2 regions of the Variovorax sp. J31P179 genome follow, and region 2 is predicted to be linked to the other one. Evidence: riboswitches for the same ligand, from Rfam matches in the RefSeq annotation. Region 2 holds a riboswitch; the other holds the start of a gene.
What was found. Region 2 has a riboswitch for glycine ahead of QTI17_RS16265 (FAD-dependent oxidoreductase). Riboswitches for the same ligand answer to the same signal wherever they lie in the genome.
Positions count from the first base shown of each region.

Region 1: linked by a shared signal. The riboswitch ahead of gcvT (glycine cleavage system aminomethyltransferase GcvT) and the one ahead of QTI17_RS16265 (FAD-dependent oxidoreductase) in region 2 are both predicted to bind glycine.

Region 1 covers NZ_JASZYL010000003.1:228,719-240,200, forward strand. The annotation lists gene gcvP (aminomethyl-transferring glycine dehydrogenase) at 1-1,925, opposite strand, end outside; gene gcvH (glycine cleavage system protein GcvH) at 1,953-2,330, opposite strand; gene gcvT (glycine cleavage system aminomethyltransferase GcvT) at 2,394-3,554, opposite strand; glycine riboswitch at 3,604-3,719, opposite strand; glycine riboswitch at 3,730-3,832, opposite strand; gene QTI17_RS09230 (hypothetical protein) at 3,863-4,363, opposite strand; gene QTI17_RS09235 (TRAP transporter large permease) at 4,446-5,723, opposite strand; gene QTI17_RS09240 (TRAP transporter small permease) at 5,720-6,214, opposite strand; gene QTI17_RS09245 (TRAP transporter substrate-binding protein) at 6,305-7,276, opposite strand; gene QTI17_RS09250 (ABC transporter permease/substrate-binding protein) at 7,386-8,924, opposite strand; gene QTI17_RS09255 (alpha/beta fold hydrolase) at 9,047-9,841, shown strand; gene QTI17_RS09260 (ROK family protein) at 9,857-10,951, shown strand; gene QTI17_RS09265 (phospholipase D-like domain-containing protein) at 10,929-11,482, opposite strand, start outside.
Region 2 covers NZ_JASZYL010000005.1:492,162-503,643, forward strand. The annotation lists gene tgt (tRNA guanosine(34) transglycosylase Tgt) at 1-137, shown strand, start outside; gene QTI17_RS16225 (aldose 1-epimerase) at 149-1,084, opposite strand; gene QTI17_RS16230 (SDR family NAD(P)-dependent oxidoreductase) at 1,174-1,953, shown strand; partial or broken gene QTI17_RS16235 (serine endopeptidase) at 1,926-3,013, opposite strand; gene QTI17_RS16240 (hypothetical protein) at 3,233-3,355, opposite strand; gene QTI17_RS16245 (phosphatase PAP2 family protein) at 3,423-4,076, opposite strand; gene QTI17_RS16250 (MFS transporter) at 4,087-6,033, opposite strand; gene QTI17_RS16255 (hypothetical protein) at 6,037-6,906, opposite strand; gene QTI17_RS16260 (helix-turn-helix domain-containing protein) at 7,032-7,766, shown strand; glycine riboswitch at 7,905-8,012, shown strand; gene QTI17_RS16265 (FAD-dependent oxidoreductase) at 8,092-9,321, shown strand; glycine riboswitch at 9,325-9,410, shown strand; glycine riboswitch at 9,426-9,534, shown strand; gene QTI17_RS16270 (D-amino acid dehydrogenase) at 9,623-11,020, shown strand; gene QTI17_RS16275 (FIST signal transduction protein) at 10,981-11,482, opposite strand, start outside.

The DNA of each region.
Region 1 (11,482 bases), on a different contig from region 2:
TCGTCGATGTCGACATTGCCTTCGGCGTCGCAGCCGGTCACCACCACCTTCATGCCCACCATGTGGGCGCTGGCCGGATTGGTGCCGTGGGCGGAAGACGGGATCAGGCAGACGTTGCGGTGCGCTTCGCCCCGGGCCTCGTGGAAGGCCTTGATCGCGAGCAGGCCCGCGTACTCGCCCTGCGATCCGGCGTTGGGCTGCAGGCTGATGCCCGCATAGCCGGTCGCCTCGCAAAGCCAGGCGCGCAGCTGGGCATCGAGCTGCGCATAGCCCAGCAGCTGGTCGGCCGGCGCGAACGGATGGATGTTCGCGAACTCGGGCCAGGTGATCGGGATCATCTCGCTGGTCGCGTTGAGCTTCATGGTGCAGCTGCCGAGCGGGATCATGCTGCGGTCGAGCGCCAGGTCCTTGTCGCTCAGGCTGCGGATGTAGCGCAGCATCGCGGTCTCGCTCTTGTGGGTGTTGAACACCGGATGCGCCAGGAAGCCGCTCGTGCGGCGCAGGCCCTCGGGAATGCGGATGCTCACCGTGGCGGCGATGGCATCGAAGTCGGGTCCGCGCGTGCCTTCGGTCGCGAACAGGCCCCACAGCATCTCGACGTCGGCGCGCGTGGTGGTCTCGTCGAGCGACAGGCCCAGATGCTGCTGCAGGCGACAGCGCAGGTTGACGCCCGCCGCTTCGGCGCGTTCGTGGATGGCCTGGGTGTCCTCGCCGGTGCGGATGGTGAGCGAATCGAAGGCGGTGTCGTTGACCAGTTCGCGGCCCATCTGCTCCAGGCCCTGTGCGAGCACCGCCGTCAGCAGGCTCACCCGCTGCGCGATGCGGCGCAGCCCTTCGGGTCCGTGGTAGACCGCGTACATGCTGGCGACCACCGCCGGCAGCACCTGCGCGGTGCAGATGTTCGAGGTCGCCTTCTCGCGCCGGATGTGCTGCTCGCGCGTCTGCAGCGCGAGCCGATAGGCCGGCTGGCCGTGGGCGTCGACGCTGACGCCGACCAGCCGGCCGGGCAGCGAGCGCTTGAACTCGTCGCGGCAGGCCAGGTAGGCCGCATGCGGGCCGCCGTTGCACATCGGCATGCCGAAGCGCTGGGTGGTGCCGCAGACGATGTCGGCGTCCCACTCGCCGGGCGGCGCCAGCAGGGTCAGGGCCAGCAGGTCGGCGGCGACGCAGAAGGCCGCCTGGCACTGGTGGGCGTGGCCTGCCAGCGGACGCAGGTCGTGCACGTGGCCGGTGGTGGAAGGGTATTGCGCCAGGGCGCCGAAGAAGCCGCCGCTGGCCATCAGCAGCGGCAGCGGCTCGGTGGCGGTGCTGACCTTGACCACGATGCCGAGCGGCGCTGCCCGGGTGCGCAGCACCTCGATGGTCTGAGGATGGCAGTCGCCCGAGACCAGGAACACGTTGCTCTTGCTCTTGACGCTGCGCCGCGCCAGCGTCATCGCCTCGGCCGCGGCGGTGGCCTCGTCGAGCATCGAGGCGTTGGCGATCGCCATGCCCGTCAGGTCGCAGACCATGGTCTGGAAATTGACCAGCGCCTCCATGCGGCCCTGCGAGATCTCGGCCTGGTAGGGCGTGTAGGCGGTGTACCAGGCGGGGTTCTCGAGTACGTTGCGCAGGATCACGCCCGGCGTGTGGGTGCCGTAGTAGCCCTGGCCGATGAAGCTCTTCGCCACCTTGTTCTTCGCCGCGATCGCCTTGAGTTCGGCCAGCGCGTCGGCCTCGGTGATCGGCGCCGGCAGCCGCATCGGCCGGCTGCGGCGGATCGCCGGGGGCACGATGCCGTCGATCAGTTCGGCGCGCGTGGTCGAACCGATGGCCGCGAGCATCGCCGGCTCGTCTTCGGCCTCGATGCCGATGTGGCGGGCGATGAATTCTTCGGCGTTCTGCAGTTCGCGCAGCGAGGGATGGGAAGGCACGGGCGTCGGCATGGAGGGCTCGGGTGGTGGGCGTGGGAATCAGTTGTCGGCGGAGAACTTCTCGTAGGCGGTTTCATCGAGCAGCGGCTCGAGCTGGGCCGGCTCGCTCACCCGCACCTTGAAGAACCAGCCTCCGTCCATCGGCGCACTGTTGGCCAGCGAGGGATCGGCGCGCAGGTCTTCGTTGACTTCGATGATTTCGCCGGAGACCGGCATGAAGACGTCGGCCGCGGCCTTGACCGATTCGACGACACCCGCGACCTCGCCCTGGGCAAATTTCTTGCCGACTTCGGGCAGGTCGACGAAGACCACGTCGCCGAGCGCGTCCTGTGCATGCACCGTGATGCCGACGGTGACCAGTGCCGCGTCGGCTTCCTGCCGCACCCACTCGTGGTCCTTGGTGTATTTGATGGTCATGGGGAAAACTCCTTGGAAAAAAGGCTGGCTTGGAGAAATCGGAGAATTTGGAGAAGAGGGGCGTCAGCCGCGGTAGTACCGGGCCGGCACGAAGGGCAGCGTGCTGACTTCCATCGGCACCGGCTTGCCCCGCACCATGGCCTGCAGCCGGGTGCCCGGTTCGGCATAGGCCAGCGCGACGTAGCCCATGGCGACCGGCCGGTCGACGCTGGGGCCCAGCAGGCCGCTGGTGACCTGGCCGATGGGCAGGCCCTCGAAGGATTCCAGCACCGTGCCCTCGCGCACCGGCACGCGCTCCAGCGCGACCAGGCCGACGCGCTGGCGCTTCAGCGTCTCGTGGTCGAGGTGGCCGGCGGTGCCGCTGGCGGCAGTCAGCTGGGCCAGCACCCTGGCCGCGCCCGGAAAACCGCCTTCGCGTGCACCGCCGCTGCGCCGGACCTTCTGGATCGCCCAGCTCAGCGCCGCTTCGACCGGTGTCGTGTTTTCGTCGATGTCGTTGCCGTAGAGGCAGAGGCCGGCCTCGAGCCGCAGCGAATTGCGGGCTCCCAGGCCGATCGGCTGGACCTCGGGCTGGGCCAGCAGCAGCCGGGCCAGCGCTTCGGCGTCCTGGGCCGTGACCGAGATCTCGAAGCCATCTTCGCCGGTGTAGCCGCTGCGCGTGGCGAAGGCCTCGATGCCGCCGATCCGGACCGGGCCGCCGGTCATGAAGACGAAGCGCTCGATGCCCGGCGACAGGCGCGCCAGCACGGCCGCGGCCTGCGGACCCTGGAGCGCGAGCAGCGCGTGGTCGGGCATCGGCTGCACCTGGCAGCGCTGGCCGATCCGGGCCTGGATGTGGGCGATGTCGGCGGCCTTGCAGGCGCCGTTGACGATCACGAACAGCGAGTCGTTGCCTTCGTTGAAGAACATCAGGTCGTCGAGGATGCCGCCCTGGTCGTTCAGCAGCAGGCCGTAGCGCTGCTTGCCCGGCGCCAGGCCGATCACGTCGACCGGCATCAGGCTCTCGAAGGCGGCGGCCGCATCGGGCCCCACCAGGCGCAACTGGCCCATGTGGGAGATGTCGAACAGGCCGGCGGCTGCGCGGGTGTGCTTGTGCTCGGCCATCAGACCGGCGGGGTATTGCACCGGCATGGTGTAGCCCGCGAAGGGCACCATGCGGGCGCCGAGCTCCAGGTGCAGGCCGTGGAGCGGGGTCTTCAGCAGTACGTCGGATGCGGCGGCCAAGGGCGGTTCTCCAAAGGGGCAGTGCTTGTTCCATGACGAGAAGCCATGGGCCACCCCTGCTGTCCGCTTTACCTGAGAGATTCGCCCCACGATCGGGGTTTGCTCCTTCGGTGGGCGGCACGGCACGCCTGGCGTGCCGAACCACCTCTCTCCAGCAAGGAAACGCCCGGACCCGGGCGCCTTGTCAGTCCTTTTGCCTGAGCGTTCGGGCCCTTGTTTGGGGGGACCTGCGCCTTCGGCGGCCCCACCGCGGCGGGACGCTCTCCTGACCGGGGAAGTGTAAGGGAATCGGGAGCCGGCCGGCGACTTCAGTGCACCGGCGATGCCGGAAGCAGTTTCTCGATGCGCTCGCGGATCGCCTCCGCGCGCGGGGCGCCCGCCGCCTGCTCGATCTCGCCGAGCATCGCGCGGGCGGTGACCAGCATCGAATCGCGGTCGCGCGCCTCGCGCAGCGCTTCGCGGAAGCGCTCGGCCAGCACCGGGTCGCGGCGCACGAACATGCGCTCGCAGAGGTCGAACAGGAACATGCGGGTGGTGGCCAGCGAGGGCTTGCCGTCGAAGATGTCGGCCGCGACCGGCGCCGCTTCGATCACTTCGACCGCTTCGACCTGGCGCCCCTGCAGGAAGCCCTCCTGCAGCAGGTGGCGCGCCACCCGGCCGGCTTCCTCGCGGCCGCCGAACAGGGCGCCGAAATCGGTCAGCGAGCGCTGGCCGTCGGCCATCAGCAGCAGGGCGCGCTCGCGCTGCCCCAGCGTGCGGCGGCCGGGCAGGAGTTCGTGGCGCGCCTTGTCGGTCTTGGTGAGGAACATGGGATGCTGCGGCGTTGCGGTGGGCAAGCGCCGCAGCATGGGCCCTGCGCGTGACGGCTTCGTGAAACCGCCCGCGCCGGCGCTACTTGGCGTAGACCAGGTCGCGCAATCCGAGCGAGATGCCGGGCACGTACGTGACCACCATCAGGCAGGCCAGGATCACCAGCACGAAGGGGATCAGGTAGGGAACGATCCGGTCCAGCGAGATGCGCGCCACCGTGCAGGCCGCGAACAGGTTGACGCCGAAGGGCGGGGTGATCATGCCCAGTGCCAGGTTGACCACCATCACCAGCCCGAAGTGCACCGGATCGATGCCGAAGTGCTGCGCCACCGGCGCCAGGATCGGCGCCAGCACGATGATCGCCGCGCTGGTCTCGATGAACATGCCGATCACGAACAGCGCCGCATTGACGCCGAGCAGGAACATCGCTGGCGACTGCAGCACCTCCTGCAGCCAGCGGCCGATCGCGTCGGGCACGCCGGCACGCGTGATCAGGAAGGCGAACAGGCCGGCGTTGGCGATGATGAACATGATCACCGACGAGGACACCACCGACTTGCGCAGCACCGCATAGAGCTCGGCCGGCCGGATCTCGCGATAGATCAGCGTGCCGACGATCAGCGCGTAGAGCACCGCCACCGCCGACGCCTCGGTGGGCGTGAAGATGCCGCCGTAGATGCCGCCGAGGATGATCACCGGCATCAGCAAGGCCCAGCCCGCACGCCAGGTGGCGGTGCCGACGCTGAGCCGGCCTTCGCCATCGTTCTTGCCCAGCCCCTTGAACTTGCAATAGACATAGACGAAGGCCATCAGCGCCAGGCTGATCAGGATGCCCGGGCCGAAACCGGCGATGAACAGCTCGCCGATCGAGACCTCGGCGCTGACGCCGTACAGGATCATCGGGATCGAGGGCGGGATGATCACGCCGAGCTCGGCGCTGGTGGCCTGCAGCGCGGCCGCGTAGCCGACCGGGTAGCCGTGCTTGATGAGCGCCGGGATCAGGATCGCGCCGATGGCGAAGGTGGTCGCCACCGAGGAGCCCGACACCGCGGCGAAGATCATGCAGGTCAGCACGCAGGTCATCGGCAGGCCGCCCTGCACCCCACCCACGAGGCTCTTGGCGAAGTCGACCAGCCGGCGCGAGATGCCGCCGGTTTCCATCAGGTTGCCGGCCAGGATGAAGAAGGGGATGGCGGCGAGGGGAAACTTGTTGATCGCGTTGAACATCTCCTTGACGGAGATCAGCATGTTCGCGTTGGAGGCCTGGATGCCGAGGATCGAAGCCAGCCCGATCGAGACGGCGACGGAGATGGTGAGTGCGAAGCACACCACCATCGTGATGACCATCACCGGCGTCATTGGGCGGTTTCCAGTTCGTTGCGCTGCGGGTCGATCAGGTTGGCGACGATGCCGATCACGCAGAACAGGCCGCCCACGGGGAGCGCCACGTAGGCCCAGAACATCGAGATCGATTCGAGGCCGGCCATCGACTGCACGCTGCCGCGCTGCGCGTAGTCCCAGCCCCACCAGATGATCACCGCGATCAGGGTCAGCGCGGCCAGGCACACCACCCAGTCGAGCACCCGACGGACCTTCGGCGGGCTCCAGCGGTAGAGCACGTCGACGCTGACCATCGCCCCCTGGCGGAAGGCGGTCGGGATGCCCATGAAGACCATCCAGATCAGACTGATGCGGATCAGGATCTCGGACCATTCGGCCGGTTGTTCGAGCACGAAGCGGGTGACGATCTGGAACACGCCGAGCGAGGAGGCGACCACCAGCATGAAGCAGGCGATCGCCATCGCCAGGCCGGTGGTCCAGCGGTCGAGTGCGAGGAAGGCGGATTTCATAGGGGCATCAGGGAATCGAACGAAAAAGCGCCCGCCAGTGAGACTGAGCGGGCGCGCGCTGCCGCGAGCATGTCGCGGCCGCGGATGGCATTACTTGACGTCGCGGATCTTGTCGAGGTTGGCCTTGCCGAACTGCTTCTCGAAGTCGGCGTTGACCGGCGCCAGCGCGGCGACGAACTTGGCCTTGTCGACGTTGTCGATCACGGTCATGCCCTTGGCGCGCAGGTCGGCCACGCCCTTGGCGTCGTCCTCGTCGACACGGGCCCGGTTGGCCTTGATGGCTTCCTTGGCGGCGTCCAGGAAGGCCTGCTTGTCGGCGGCGCTCAGCTTGTCGAAGGCGGCCTTGTTCATCACGAAGATGCAGGGCGAGTAGACGTGGCCGGTCAAGGTGAGGTGCTTCTGCACCTGGTCGAACTTGGCCGAGATGATGACCGGCAGCGGGTTTTCCTGGCCATCGACCGTGCCTTGCTGGAGCGCGGTGAAGACCTCGGGGAAGGCCATCGGCGTGGTGATGATGCCGAAGCCCTTGTAGGCCGCGATGTGCACCGGGTTCTCCATGGTGCGCATCTTCAGGCCCTTCAGGTCTTCGGGCGCCTTGACGTCGCGCTTGCTGTTGGTCATGTGGCGGAAGCCGTTCTCGCCCCAGCCCAGCGCCTTGAAGCCCTTGGCGTCGAACTTGCCCAGCATCTCCTGGCCGATCGGGCCGTCGAGCACGGCGCGCGCATGCGCCTTGTCGCGGAACAGGAAGGGGACGTCGAGGATCTTGGTCTCGGGCACGAAGTTGGGCACCGGGCCGGTCGACGAGAAGGCGAGTTCCTGGGTGCCCAGCTGCACCGCCTCGATCGATTCGCGTTCGCCGCCGAGCGAGCCGTTGTAGAAGGTCTCGACCTTGTAGCGGCCGTTGGTGCGCGCGGCGACTTCCTTTGCGAAGGTGTCGATGGCGACGCCCTGGTGCGAGTTCTGCGAGGTCGAGATGCTGATCTTCATCGTCGTCTGCGCAAGGGCCGCGCTCGCGATGCCAAAGCCGAGGATCAGGCCTGCGGCCAGTTGGCTCAATTTCATGGGGAAGTCTCCTGAGTGGGAAGGTGTGCGGGCTCGCCCGCGAAGCAACCCTCGACTATGCGGCAAATACCGGACTCGCGACGTCGGGACTTTCACGGACATCACATGTTCAGGGCGCCCGCGCCGCGCGGCGGCGCCGCATGAAATGTTCGAGCGCCTCGAACAAGGCCTCGCTCAGAAGCGCCAGCGCAGCGGCGGGCACCGCGCCCGCGACCAGCAGTTCGCGGTCGTTCAGCGCGAGACCGGTCACGATGCGTTCGCCGAAGCCGCCGGCACCGATGAAGGCGGCGATGGTGGCGGTGCCGATCGCGATGGTGGTCGCGGTGCGCACGCCGGCCAGCAAGGTCGGCATGGCCAGCGGCAGCAGCACCGCGCGCAGGTTCTGGCCGCCGGTCATGCCGAGCGCGGTGCCGGCGTCGCGCAGGCCGGTGGGCACCTCGGCCAGGCCGGTCACGGTGTTGCGCATGATCGGCAGCAGCGAATAGAGCGTCAGCGCGATCAGCGCCGGCAAGGTGCCGATCGCGCCGAGCAGAGAGATCAGCACGGCCAGCAGCGCCAGCGAGGGAATGGTCTGCAGCAGCCCGGTCAGGCCCAGGACCAGCGCGCGCAATCGCAGGTGGCCGAACACCGCGACCCCGACCGGCACCGCGATCAGGATCGCGACACCGACCGAGATCGCGACCAGCATCAGGTGCTGGCGCGCGAGCCGGCCGAGGTCGGGCCCGAACAGCTTGGCCATGAAGCCGCGGGCGCCTTCGCCGCTTCTCGGCGCAGCCCCCGCACCCGGTTGCGCCGCGGCCAGGAAATCGCGTGCGATGACGTCGAAGGCCACGCCCTGCAGCTCGGCGCGCGCGTTCATCGCGATCATGGCGTGCTCGTCGATCCGGCCCTCCAGCTGTTGCAGCGCCGCCCAGGCCGCCGGCAGCCGCGCCGGCAGGTCGAGGCGGTACAGCAGCACGGCGTCGTAGCGGGGAAAGTAGTGCCGGTCGTCCTCGAGCACGCGCAGGCCGAGGTGGTCGATCTTGGCGTCGGTGGTGTAGATGTCGATGACGTCGATCTGCTTGGCGGCGATCGCTTCATAGGCGAGGCCGTGGTCGAGTCCGGTCGGCGCCTGAGTGAAGCCATAGCGGGCCGCCAGGCCCTGCCAGCCGTCCGCGCGGCCGATGAATTCGTTCGAAAGGCCGAAGCGCAGTTCGCGCCGGCCGGCCAGGTCGCTCAGGGTGCGGATGCCGAGCCGCTCGGCGTCGGCGGCCCGCATCGCGAGCGCATAGCCGTCGTTGAAACCGAGCGGCACCGCCGCGCCGAGCCCGAGCGGGCGCAGCGCGGCGTTCATGGCCTCGCGCGACATCGAGGCCTGGCCCTTGAGGATCTCGAGCGCGATGGTGCCGGTGTATTCGGCGTAGACATCGATGCCGCCGGATCTCAGCGCCTCGTAGACGATCGCCGTGTTGCCCAGCCCTTGCCGCACCACCGGGGCGACGGCGGTATGCGGCGCCGCGGTCTGCGCCAGCACCTCGGCCAGGATGTAGGACTCGGTGAAGCGTTTGGAGCCTGCGCGCAGCGGTTGCTCCTGGGCCGCGGCCAGGGCGGTGCCGAGTAGGAAGATGAAAGCCAGGGCGGCGAGCCCGGTGCGGCGCAGCAGTTGCATCGCGGCCAGTGTATCGGCGCCGGCACCCGCGCGCCGCCCTGGTGTCGACGGTTGGGGTCCTTCTCCTACAGCCGATGGTGCGCGCCTCTGATTCGAGCACGCGCATCCGGCCAGAATAGTGAGTGGTGCTCATCAACTATGTCCGTCGCGGCCAGGGAAAGCCTTTGTTGCTCGTGCACGGGCTGGGCAGCAACTGGCGGACCTGGCAGACCATCCTCGACCCCCTGGCCGCCGAGCGCGCGGTGGTGGCGATCGACCTGCCCGGCTTCGGCAAGAGCCCGCCGCTCGAAGGCGAGGTCACGTTGCGCAAGCTGGCGAGTGCGGTGGCCCGCTTCCTGGACGAACACGATCTGTGCGGTGCCGACGCGGTCGGCAGCTCGATGGGTGCGCGCCTGGTGCTCGAGCTGGCGCGCCGCGGCCAGGTGCTCGGCACCGTCGTGTCGCTGGGACCGGGCGGCTTCTGGGCCGGCCGTGAGCACCTGGCCTATCAAATCTCGGTCTGCCTGTCGATGCGGCTGGCGCGCGGCTTCGAATCCGCCATGCCCGCCCTGGTCGGCCATGCGTGGGCGCGCACCCTGCTGCTGGCGCGGTTCTCGGCGCAGCGCCACCGGCTGTCGCCGGCGCTGGTGCTGGAGGAGATGCACGGCTACGCCGCGGCGAAATCCTTCCAGCTCATGCTGGACGATTTCGTTCGCGGATCGCCGCCGCTGGAAGGCGCGGCCCTCGGCACGCTCGCCAAGCCCGTCGTGATCGGCTGGGGCCGGCTCGACAAGGTGTGCCTCCCGCGACAGGCGGCGCGCGCGCAGGCGCAGTTCCCCGACGCCCGGCTGCACTGGTTCGAGCGCTGCGGCCACTATCCGCACTGGGACCAGCCCGAAGAAACCACCCGCCTGATCCTCGACACCACCGCTGATTGAAATGCACCTGCCGCAATGAAGAAACACCACCCGCACGACCACCCGCACGGCGCCCGCGAACTCCCTTCGGTCATGGTCGACGGCTACAGCCTGCAGCTGCGCGGCAAGGATGGCTTCATCGGCGACCAGGCCAGCCAGACCGCGTTCAGGCAGCTGCTGGAGCGCTGGCGCCAGCGCCGCCGCCGCAAGGGCAATGATCCGCTGGGCGGCATGCATTCGAAGGATCTCAGCAAGCGTGAACTCGACGAGGCTCTGGGAGAGACGAAGACCTCCGAGGCCGCCGACATGCTGCACGGCGCGATCGAGGAATTCGCGGAAGAACTGGCCTGGGTGATCGATCGCTTCATGCGCCAGCCTTCGTGGAAAGGCGTGCAGCGGATCGTGATCGGCGGCGGCTTTCCGGGCAGCGACGTCGGCGAGCGTGCGGTGCTGCAGGCGGCGGCGATCCTGCAGCACATGAAGGTTTCGGTCGAACTGGCGCGGATCTGCCACGAGCCCGACGACGGCGGCCTGCTGGGCTGGGTTCACCTTTTGCCGCCGCCGATGCGGAAGGGGCACGATGCCATCGTCGCGCTCGACATCGGCGGCACCAACGTGCGCTGCGGCATCGTCAAGCTGCGCAAGAAGCGGGCGCCGGACCTGTCGAAGGCCAAGGTGGTGCGGCGCGAGAAATGGCGGCATGCGGACGACGGTCCGAGCCGCAAGGTGCTGATCGACCGGCTGGCGGAGATGGTCGAGTCGCAGATCCGCTACAGCAAGAAGCAGGGGATCCGGCTGGCGCCTTTCATCGGCATCGCCTGTCCGGGATTGATCCGGAAGGACGGCTCGATCTCGCGCGGCGCACAGAACCTGCCGGGCGATTGGGAGAGCGACAACTTCCACCTGCCGAGCGAACTCGTCAAGCGGCTGCCGCAAATCGCCGGCGAGCCGACCGTGGCGCTGATGCACAACGACGCCGTGGTGCAGGGTCTGAGCGAATTGCCGTTCATGCAGGACGTGAAGCACTGGGCGGTGCTGACCATCGGCACCGGGCTGGGCAATGCCAGCTACACCAACAAGACCGGGCCTGGCAAGAAAGACAAGAAGGCTAAAGCTGGAAAGCGATCGTGAGCAGCAGCCCTTCGGCCACGTCGCGGACGAGGCCCGGCCTGCGCGCCCGGTAGGTCTCGCCGGCTGAGGCCGTGGTCTCGATCCATTGCGCCAGCCAGTCGACCTCGGCACGGCCGTAGAACACCACCGCCGCCTCGTGGTTGAGCAGCAGGCTGCGCAGGTCGAGGTTGATCGAACCGCACAGCGCCAGGTCCTCGTCCATGACCACCGCCTTGGCATGCGCCATGAAGGGGAGCATCTTGAACATCACGCCGGCGCGGGCCAGGTCGCGCATGGTGCGGGCGCGCACGAAGTCGGCGAGGCGGTGGTTCGACCGGGCCGGGATCGCGATCGTGACCTGTACGCCGCGCCGGGCGGCGAGCCGCAGCGCATCGCGCAGCCCGTCGCCGGGGACGAAGTAGGGCGTCACCGCGAGCAGCCGGTGCTCGGCGCGGAAACAGGCGTCGATCAGCAGTGCCTGCGCCGTGTCCTCGGTCTGGTCGGGGCCGCTGGGCAGGAACTGCGCCGGGCCGCCGTGGTCCTGCGGGCCCG
Region 2 (11,482 bases):
TGGGCCCGATGCTGACCACCATCCACAACCTGCACTACTACCTGAACCTGATGCGCGAGATCCGCGAGGCGCTCGATGCCGGCACCTTTGCCGAATTCCGCGTCCGCTTCAAGGCGGACCGGGCGCGCGGGATCTAGGCCCGCCGGATTTACGCGCGGCGCAGGGTCCACGACCCCGACAACGTCTGGCCCGGCGCCAGCACCGCGCCGCCGATCTCCCGCGGCCCATGCCGCCCCGCCAGGTTGACCGCATCGGTGCACTGGCTCACCGGCTCGGCGCAGAAGTGGTCGCCGCCGCGCGGGCAATAGAGAACGAAGAAGTCCAGCGGCGCATCGGCCGCCAGCACCAGCACGCGCGCGGCATCGGGCCACTCGATCCGGGTCTCGCGCTGCCAGCCCGTGAAGTTGTTGTCGAGATCCAGTTCCGACAGCAGCACGCCCTCGCGCAGCCGCGAGACCTCGGCGCCGGCTTCGAGCGACACCGGCATCACCTCGGCGTCGGCCCGCCACATGGCCGCGGTATCGGCCCGCAGCCGCGTGCCGCGACGGTGCGGGAAGTACGGGTGGTGGCCGATGCCGGCGGGCATCGGCGCCGAATCCCGGTTGGTCAAGGCCACCGTGCAGCGCAGCCCCGCGGGATCGAGCTCGAACAGCTGCGAGGCCTCGAAGTCCCAGGGCCATTGCCCGTCGGCCTCGCGGGCCAGCCCGAGGCGGGCCCGCGCCGGACCGGCCTCGGCCACCTGCCAGGGCCGCAGCCAGCCCAACCCGTGCAGCGCATGCTTGCCCGACGGCCGCGCCGGGTGGCCGGCGGCCAGGGCGATCTCGCGGTCGCCGAAATGCGCCCGGCTGTCGCGGATGCGGTTGCACCACGGCAGCAACGGGAAGCTGCCCATCGCGAAGGGATCGCCGCGCGCCAGGTCTTCGGGCGTGGCCGGCCGCAGCCAGTCGAGCCGCTCGTCGCCGTGCTGCTCGTGCAGCGCCGCGATGGCACCGCCGACGCGCGGCGCCAGCCGCAGCCGCATCGCGCCGGCGGCCAGTTCAACCAGGCCCGCGGGGCTGGCTGCGCCTGTCTGCTCATCACTCATTTGGAAGGCACCTCGTCAAGCGTTGCGGACGCCGGCTATTTTCGGCCACGCGGGTGGCGGGCGACACGCGGGGAGGTCAGAATTTGCCCATGACCACATCGACTTCCCCGGCCCCATCGGCCATCTACCCTTCGCTGGCCGGACGCACCGTCTTCATTTCCGGCGGTGCCTCCGGCATCGGCGAGGGCCTGGTGCGCGCCTTCCATGCGCAGGGCGCCCGGGTCGGCTTCTGCGACCTCGACGTCGCGGCCGGCACGGCGCTGGCGCAGCAGCTCGGCGGCGGCAACGCGCCCCTGTTCCTTGAATGCGACGTCACCGACGTGGCCGCGCTCGCGGCCGCCATCGGGGCGGTGCGCGCGCGCTTCGGCCCGATCCAGGTGCTGCTGAACAACGCCGCCAACGACCGCCGGCACCAGATGGCCGACGTCACGAGCGAGGATTTCGACCGCCTGGTCGCGGTCAACTTCAAGCACCAGTTCTTCGCCGCCCAGGCGGTGGCCGACGACATGCGCGCGCTCGGCGGCGGCTCGATCATCAACTTCGGCTCGATCAGCTGGATGATCAAGGGCGCCGGCTATCCGGTCTACCAGGCCTGCAAGTCGGCCGCCCGCGGACTGACGCGCTCGCTGGCGCGCGACCTGGGCAAGGCCAACATCCGCGTCAACACGATCGTGCCGGGCTGGGTCATGACCGAGCGCCAGCTGCGGCTATGGGTCAAGCCCGAGTCGCACGCCGAGATCGACGCCGCCCAATGCCTGCCCGGCCGCGTGATGGCCGAGGACATCGCCGCCATGGCGCTGTTCCTGGCCGCCGACGATTCGAAGATGTGCAGCGCCCAGGACTACGTGGTGGACGCCGGCTGGACCTGAAGCGGCCCCGGCAGCGCCGTGGCGTCCGGCGCGGCAGAGGTCCCGCAGGCATGGCAGAACTTGGCGAAGGCGCTCTTGCGCGCGTCGCAGGCCCGGCAGTGGTCGAACAGGCCGATGCCGCAGTGCGGGCAGAAATCGATCTCGGTGTTCTTGAGGTCGACCGGACGCTCGCAGCCCGGGCACACGCTCTTGGCCAGCCGAGCCAGCGCGGTGTCGTAGCTCAGCTCGTTGCGGCGCACGGTCTCCGGCTGGGCCTCGGCCAGCTTCTGCCGTGCCAGGTAGCGGTTGAGTGCCAGGATGGCGTAGCGCCCGACCAGCACCGTCACCACGATCCCCACCACATAGCGCACGTAGCCGCCATAGCTTGGCAGGTAAGGCACGAGTTCGACGAAGAAGGCGAACAGCGCGAAGTAGATGAAGCCCCAGACGAAGGGCCACCAGGTGCTCTTGCGCTTCTTCGCGAACAGCCAGCCGGCGACCACCAGCAACGGCAGCGTGAGCGCCAGCCGGTAAAGGAACACCCGCAATTCGACCTTGCGGTTCTCGGCCTCGAGCCGTTTGCGTGCTTCTTCCTCGAGCAGCGCCAGCTGCTGCTGGGCCCGCTGCCGCGACTGCCGGGCGTCGGCGCGATCTGGCGCTGCGCCACCACGCCGCGCTCGGCCTCGTCCTCCTTCGCCTTCAAGGCGTCGAGCGCCCTGGTGCGGGCGATCAGCTCGGTGTCCTGGTCGGGCTGGGCGGTGGCGCGGCGGGTGGCGAGCCAGTTGCCGAAGGTCTCGCGCGCCGCCCGGCTGGCCTGCTGGGCCGTGACCAGCTTGAGCTCGGCCTGCTCGCGCTCGCGCCCGGCCTGCTGCTCGCTGCGCTCGGCATCGCGCACCGTGGTGCGCAGCGGGTCGGCCGCCGCGCGGTCGATGAAATCATCGAGCTCGATCCGGTGCTCGACCCGGGGCAGGTCGCCGACGATCGTGCTACCGAGCCCGACCAGGAAGCTGGCGAACACAATCGCCACCACCCACAGGCCGCGGCGAAACCACTTTTCGGACAGGCGCAGTGCCTTGCTCATTGCAATCTTCCTCTGTTGACGGGGGGGTGAAACGGGCCGGCTGATTCTGGACGACGGCCGCCTCCGGCCTGCGCTCCATCGGGAACACGAAGACGCCGGCCGCGATCACGGCGGCGGCCGTCAGCCCGGCCTGCAGCGCCAGCCGCAGCAGGTGCTGCGAGCGCGGCACACGCTCCCGGTACTCCCGCTCGTAAGGACCGAAATTGGTGATCTGGCGGCTCACCACGGGCTCCCGCCCGGCGTGATGAGGTGGGTGCAGGCGGCGCAGGCGGCCACCAGGAATGTCAGCAGATACAGCTTCATGGAATTCTTCTCGTCCGCCGTTGAAAGTGGGCGGATCATGGTCCGGCCATCGGACGCCCCCGGTCCATTCCTTCGGTGGTGCCGATACCCTGCGCCCCCGGTATCGCTATTCGATACCAAGCGGCGTCCGGCGGCCGGCCAGCAGGTCGGCGCGCGTGAAAGGCCGCTCGATCCCTGCCAGCCGCACGGCGATTTTCTCGAGCAGGCTCTGGGTCGGCGCCGGCGTGCCGGGCTGCAGGAAGAACAGGGGGGTCGCCAGGCTCAGCAGCACCAGCACCCAGCTCACGCGGGGGTGCGGCATGCGATGCTGCCACCAGAGGAAGGTGGCGCTGACGCCCACGCCGAGCGCGTAGCCGGCGATGACTTCCGACCACGAATGGGCGTCGAGCGCCAGCCGGGTGGCGCCGATGAAGGCGGCGAACAGCCAGCCGAAAACGGCCGCCGCGACCCGCGCGCGGTGCCCCTGGCGCGAGACCGCCAGCCAGCAGGCCACGGGCCAGACGCTGGCGGCGATCGCCGTGTGGCCGCTGAAGCCCGTGAAATCGAGCCGGGCGCTGCCGATGCCCCAGCCGAGGAAGGCGATCTTCGACGCGGCGATCAGGCTGCCGCCGAAGCCGAACAGCAGGATCCACAGCCACGCCAGCGGCCGGGTGGGGCTGCGAATTCCGAGCCAGACGCCGATCCAGAGCGAGGCCGGCAGCAGGAAGCCGCTGTCACCGAACCAGGTGATCGCGTGCAGGAGATCGTGCAAATGGGGCATCGGCGGGGCGTCAGGTGCCGAGAAGCACGCTGACGCGCCGCTGAAGGGATTCGGGCTGCACCTCGGCGCGGGGCATCGCGCTGCCGACGCGGAGCCCGACGCGGCTGAAGAGGCCGCGCCGGAACGGCCGCACCATCGCCACCTGCTGGCCGTCGCGCTGCTCGATCCGGCTGAAGTAGGAGCCCCAGAGATTGGTCAGCGCCATCGGCACCACCGGCGGCTCCATGCCTTCGGCGCGCGCGGCCTCGATGATCTTCATCACGCCGCCCTTGAAGGGCTGCAGGCTGCCGTCGCGCGTGATCGCGCCCTCGGGAAAGATCGCCAGCAAGTCGCCCTCGCGCAGCACCTGAACGGCGTCGGCGAAGGCCTGCTCGTAGGCCGCCGGGTCTTCCTTCTGGGGCGCGATCGGGATCGCCTTGGCGAGCCGGAACAGCCAGCCGAGCACCGGCACGCGGAAGATCCGGTGGTCCATGATGAAGCGGATCGGGCGCGGGCTGGCGGCCATGAGCAGCACCGCATCGATGAAGCTGACGTGGTTGCAGACCAGCACCGCGGCGCCCTCCTCCGGAATGTGCTCCTGGCCCTGGATGTCGAAGCGGTAGACGAAGCGCGACAGCACCCAGGCCACGAAACGCAGCAGGTACTCGGGAACCAGCATGAAGATGTAGAAGGCGACCACGGCGTTGGCGATGCCGGTGAACAGGAAGATCTGCGGGATCGTGAAGCCGGCCTTGAGCAGCACCCCGGCGATGACCGAGCTGGCGATCATGAAGAGCGCGTTCAGGATGTTGTTCGCCGCGATGATGCGGGCCCGGTGGGTGGGCTGGCTGCGCATCTGGATCAGCGCATACATCGGCACGCTGTAGAGCCCGGCGAACAGCGACAGCAGGCCCAGGTCGGCCATCACGCGCCAGTGCGCCGGCTGGGCCGTGAAGGTGCCCAGCCCCATCTGCGCGGCGGCCGGCAGCCCCCGCGAGGCGAAGTACAGGTCGATCGCGAACACGCTCATGCCGATCGCACCGAGCGGCACCAGGCCGATCTCGACCTGGCGGCGGCTGAGCGTCTCGCACAGCAGCGAGCCGGCGCCGATGCCGACCGAGAACACCACCAGCAGCAGCGAGGCCACCTGCTCGTCGCCGTGCAGCACCTCCTTGGCGAAGCTCGGGAACTGGGCCAGGAAGACCGCGCCGAAGAACCACATCCACGAGATGCCCAGCAGCGAGCGGAACACCACCACGTTGCCATGCGCCAGCTTAAGGTTGCGCCAGGTCTCGCTGACCGGGTTCCAGTTGATCTTCAGGCCCGGGTCGGTGGCCGGCGCCGGCGGGATCGCCTGCGCCACCGCGCGGCCGGCCAGCGCCAGCAGCAGGCAGGCCACGGCCACCGTCGCATGGCCGACCTGCGGCAGGGCCACCAGCAGCCCGCCGGCCACCTGGCCGAGCAGGATGGCGACGAAGGTGCCCATCTCGACCATGCCGTTGCCGCCGGTCAGTTCGCGTGGCGCCAGCACCTGCGGCAGATAGGCGAACTTGACCGGGCCGAACAGGGTCGAGTGCAGCCCCATCAGGAAGACGCAGGCGAGCAGCACCCCGGCGTCGGCCCGCAGGAAGCCCCAGGCCGCGATCGCCATGATCGCGATCTCGAGGTTCTTGACGAAGCGGATCATCTTCGTCTTGTCGTGCTTGTCGGTGAGCTGTCCCGCGGTGGCGGAAAACAGCAGGAAAGGCAGGATGAACAGCGCCCCGATCGCCAGCCCGGCCATCGCCGGGGGCATCCAGGCCAGCTGCAGCTGGTAGGTCACCATCACCGTGAAGGCGAACTTGAACAGGTTGTCGTTGGCGGCACCGGCGAACTGGGTCCAGAAAAAGGGCGCGAAGCGCCGCTGCCGCAACAGCGCGAACTGGTTGGCGTGGCCTTCGGGCAGGCGGGTGGAGGCAGCTTCGGTGGTGGGCGTCATGTTTCAGGTGGAGGCGGCGGAGCGCGTTCGCAGGGAAGCGGCGTGCGAATTGTGCCGCAGCGTCCGCCGCCCCATCACCTGCAGGGCGTGCAGCACCGGCAGCGCCGCCAGGGCCGCTGTCAGGTGCTTCAGGCTGTGGCCCGACACCAGGTGCCGGGTGGCCTCGAAGATGGCGTGGTCCGCGAGCTCGAACAGCTTGGCCAGGGCATAGAAGAACACCACCCAGCCGAGCTTGAGGCCGATCGCCCCCGCTACCGGCCGACACAGCGCCAGCGCCAGCACCAGTGCCATGCCGCCGAACTGCACCACGGCCCAAGGCAAGGCGTTGCCGTACTTTTGGCAGACCGCCGCCGCCAGCAGCCCGCCCGCGAGCGTGAACCAGGCGGCCGGCCAGCCGGCGCGGGCGCTGACCCGCTCGCAGACCGCGAAGCCGACCAGGCCCGAGAAGGCCACCGCCATGCCTGCGCGGTCCGCGGCCAGCCGCAGGTCGTCGGGCTGCAGGTGATAGAAGGCCGAGCCGAGCGCGGTCAGGATCAGGCCGGCGAAGAACATCCAGGCGCAGTCCAGCGCATTGAAGGGCGGCAGCGCGAGCGCCTGGGGCAGCGGCGCGGCGTCCTGCAGCCGCTCGTGGGCACGGTCCAGCCAATGCAGCCAGCGCAGGCCCCAGATGCCCAGCACCGCGAAAGGCAGGTTGCTCAGCACGTCCATGGCGTTCGGCAGCGTGCGCCAGGACTGGCCATCGGCGAAGGGCGCGCCGCCCAGCGCCGGGGCCGCGACCGAGGGCCCGAGCACCGCGGCGCTGACCAGCAGCAGGGCCAGCGCGAGCAGGGAATGTTCACGACGGGTGAGCGACGGCAGGGACGGCAGGGACATGGCAGGCTCCGATGGGTGCGCGTGGGAGCTGAATCTAGGTTGTCAACCCACCGGCCGGCATCGAGAATCGATACGGAGCACTTTTTCACCACTTCGGGTATCAATCCGCAATACTTCCTCCGCCCATGAGTACCACTGTCGACCTGGTCAATGCCCTCAAGAACGAGCTCAAGTCCGCCCACATGACCTATGCCGACCTGGCCAAGTCGCTGGACATGGCCGAGTCCAGCGTCAAGCGGATGCTGGCCAAGGGCGACATGCCGCTGACCCGGGTCGACGCCATCTGCCGGGCCCTGAAGATCGACTTCGCCGAACTGGCACGCCGGGTGGCCGACGCCCAGCCGCTGCTCAAGGAGCTCACGCTCGAACAGGAAAAGGCCGTGGTCAAGGACAAGAAGCTGCTGCTGCTGGCGATCTGCGTGCTGAGCCAGTGGACGCTGGAGCAGATCGTCGGCGCCTACCGGATCACCGAGGCCGAGTGCATCGGCCACCTGGCCCAGCTGGACCGCATCGGCATCATCGAGCTGCGGCCGCTGAACCGCTACCGGCTCAAGCTCGCCAAGACCTTTCGCTGGCGGCCGCACGGGCCGGTGATGGACTTCTTCCGCGAGAACGTGGTGCTCGACTACTACCGCGGCGGCTTCGACGGCCCGGCCGAAGGGCTGCTGCTGGTGCACGGATCGATCAGCAAGTCGCTGGCGCCGGCCTTCCTCGACCGGCTCCAGCGGGTGGCGCAGGACTTCGCCCAGCAGCACCAGACCGACCAGAAGCTGTCGCCCAAGGAGCGCGAGGGCTACACGCTGCTGCTGGGCATGCGCAACTGGGAGTTCGAACTGTTCACCCGCCTGCGCCGGGCCTGAAAACACACGAAACCGGTTTCTTCTGTAAGATTCGCCCAGCAGAAAAGCGGACGCATCCGTCCCACCGATGGCGCAATCTCCCATGAACGCTCAGGTGAACCGCCCCCGCAGCGGTTCAGACACTGCCTTATTCGTGATCAATCGCCGACTGGAGAGTCACCACGCCACGTGGTGCACCGAAGGAGCAAACCCGTTGCCGGTCGCAGCGCGGTGAAACTCTCAGGTAACAGAGACAGGGGGAGCGGCATTCTGAACCCCGGGTCTTGCCGCTTGCCACAGTAAGCGCTAACGCCCGCCGTTCATGCCCTCCCACAAGGATTCGGACATGCGCGTGGTTGTACTTGGCGCCGGCTTGCTCGGCGTGACTTCGGCCTATTACCTGCAACAGCTGGGCCACGAAGTGATCGTGGTGGATCGGCACGCAACACCAGCGGCCAAGGCGCGCGGCGTCGCTGCCGCCCGTCCCGGCGCAGCGACTGCGACCGCGCCGCCGAAGCGGCGCGGCAAGAAGCTCTCGACACTGCGCAGCCGCATCCGCCGCGGCTTTGCGCGCCTGATCGACCGCGCCGTGGGCACGCCGCCGAAGCGAGATCCGCTCGATCACCTGGTGCGCCTGGCCGCCTACAGCCGCAAGAGCGCGCGCGCCCTGGGCGACGAAACCGGCGTGCCGCACGGCGCCCGCACGGCCGGCCTCATGAACCTGTTCACCGACCCCGAGGCCTTTCGGACCCGGATGGCGAACGCCACCCACTGGTCGGGGCTGGGCTGCGAGGAGCGGCTGCTGTCGGTCGACGAGGCCATCGGCCTGGAACCGGCGCTGGCGGCCATGCGCAGCAAACTGGTCGGGGCCACCTACGCGCAAGAGGATCCGGCGCGCGACCCGGCCCAGTTCGCCGCCGGCCTGGTCTTCCTGTGCCGCGCCGCCGGGGTGCGCTTCCTGACCCGCCACACGGTGGTCGCGCTCAAGGAGCAGGACGGCCGCATCGACCATGTCGAGTTGCTCGATGGCGCCGGCCGGTCCACCACCTTGCGCGGCCAGGCCTACGTGCTGGCGCTGGGCGCGGCCAGCGTGCCGCACGCGGAAGAGCTCGGCATCGACATGCCGCTGCGCTTCGTGCGCGAATACATCGTCACGATGCCGATCCTGGATCCCGCCATGGCGCCGCGCATCGCGCTGCGCGACCGCCAGGGCAAGCTGCGCATCGTGCGGATCGAAACCCCGGCCGGCGACCAGCTGCGGATCCACGCGATCGTGATGGCCGGACTCGACGAGGAGGCCGAACCCGACTCCGACCGCTTCCAGGCGATCGTGCGCCGCACCGAGATGCTGCTGCCCGGCGTGGCCGACGCCAGCCGGGCCAGCTTCGACACGGCGATGCACGCGGTCAGCACCAACCGGCTGCCGATGATCGGCAAGACCCGGCTGCCCAACCTGTTCCTGAACACCGCGCCCGGCACCCGCACCTGGATCCACGCCTGCGGCGCCGGCAAGTCGATCGCGCGCATCGTCAGCGGCCTGCGGCCCGAACTCGACTTCGCGTTCCGGCGCCCTTAGAATCCGCCCACTGCAGGAGAGCGGGCCCACGGGCCCCACCGAAGGCGCAAACTCCCATAAACGCTCAGGTCGGCCCACGTGATGGGCCTGTACTGCACCAACTGTCAAAGCCGTCTGGAGAGCCATCGCGCCCGCGCGTGATGCACCGAAGGAGCAAACCCGCTGCGGGCGCAGCGGGTGAATCTCTCAGGTACCGAGGACAGGGGGAGCGGCAACTCGGACTTCCGGTCCGGTTGCCTTCGTTCCCGTCGGCAATCCGAACCGTCGCGTCCGAGCGCTGCAACCTTCAAGGGTTCTCGATATGCGCGTGATCGTTCTTGGCGCCGGCCTGCTCGGCGTGACCTCGGCCTACTACCTCCAGCAACTCGGCCACGAAGTGACCGTCATCGACCGCCAGGCCACGCCGGCGGCGGAAACCAGCTTCGCCAACGGCGGCCAGATTTCGGTCAGCCATGCCGAGCCCTGGGCCAATCCGGGCGCGCCGCTCAAGGTGCTGCAATGGCTGGGCAAGGAAGACGCCCCCCTGCTGTTCCGCATCCGCGCCGACATGCGCCAGTGGCTCTGGGGCCTGCAGTTCCTGCGCGAATGCACGCCGGCACGCACGCGCCACAACATCGAGCAGATCGTGCGCCTGGGTACGTACAGCCGCGACACGCTGCAGCAGCTGCGGCGCGACACCGGCCTGGCCTACGACCAGCGCACCCAGGGCATCCTGCACTTCTACACGACGCAAAAGGAGTTCGACGCCGCGCTGGCGCCAGCCGAGCAGATGCGCGCGCTCGGCTGCGACCGGCGCGTGATTTCGGCCGACGAGGCGGTGAAGCTCGAGCCCGCGCTGGCCCACATCCGCCCGCAGCTGGCCGGTGCGACCTACACGGCGGAAGACGAATCGGGCGATGCCAACCGCTTCGCGCGCGAGCTGGTCAAGCTGGCCGAGACGGCCGGCGTGCGCTTTCTCATGAGCCACACGGTGACCGCGCTGCGCGAGGCCGGCGGCGCCATCGACCATGTCGAGGCGACGGACAGCGAGGGCCGCTTCCAGCGCATCCGCGGCGATGCCTTCGTGCTGGCGATGGGCTCGCTGAGCCCGCTCTATGCGGCGCCGCTGGGCATCCGGCTGCCGATTTACCCGGCCAAGGGCTATTCGGTCACGATGCCGGTCAAGGACGCGTCCAGGGCGCACCAGGTCTCGCTGACCGACGACGAGTTCAAGCTGGTGTTCTCGCGCTACACCTCCGCCAGCGGCGACCGGCTGCGGATCGCCGGCACCGCCGAGCTCAACGGCTACGACCGCGACCTGAACCGGGTGCGCTGCGAGGCCATCGTGCGGCGCGTCGAGCAATTGTTCCCCGGTGCCGGCGACGCATCCCAGGCACAGTTCTGGACCGGACTGCGCCCGGCGACGCCGAGCAACGTGCCGCTGATCGGCGCCACCCGGCTGCCGAACCTGTTCCTGAACACCGGCCACGGCACGCTGGGCTGGACCCACGCCTGCGGCTCGGGCAAGTCGATCGCGCGGATCGTGAGCGGGCTGAAGCCGGAAGTCGACTTCGCGTTCACCGGGCCTCAAGGCGGCTCAGGCCGGCGCCGGGCCGCCCCAAGGCGGCCTGCGGCCCCCTCGTGGGGCAGCGAAGCACACGAAGTGGCGAGCGTGGGGGCTCAATCCCCCGCGGTGAAGACGGTCAGCACGCCGGTGTAGCCGTAGAGGTGATTGCGGGCGATCTCGCCGGCGGCGAAAAAGCCGACCAGCGGGACGTCGCCGAGGGCATGGCGCACGATCTGCAGCTCGGCACCGGGCGCGCCGAAATGCGGGCCGCCGCGGCCCGAACAGCTGACGTAGATGGCGCCCGCGATGCGGCGCGCCGGATGCGGCGCGGCCTCGGCCTCGCCGGCCGCGACTTCGCGCGCGGTGGCGAGCGTCTGCTCCTGCGGCTCCAGCTCCTCGCGGATCTCCGCGCAGACGCGCATCAGGTCGGCCCGCGCGGCCTGCGCGTTGCGGCGGCAGAAGCTCAGGCGCATCCCGGCCTCGGCGTTGTCGGCGATCGCCACGCCGCGACGCGTCGGGTCGAGGCCGATGATGTGGCGCACCCGGACGTCGGCGCCGAGATCGCCGGTGCGCCGGACGCCGTCGCTGCCGGCCTCGACCAGTCCGACCAGGGTC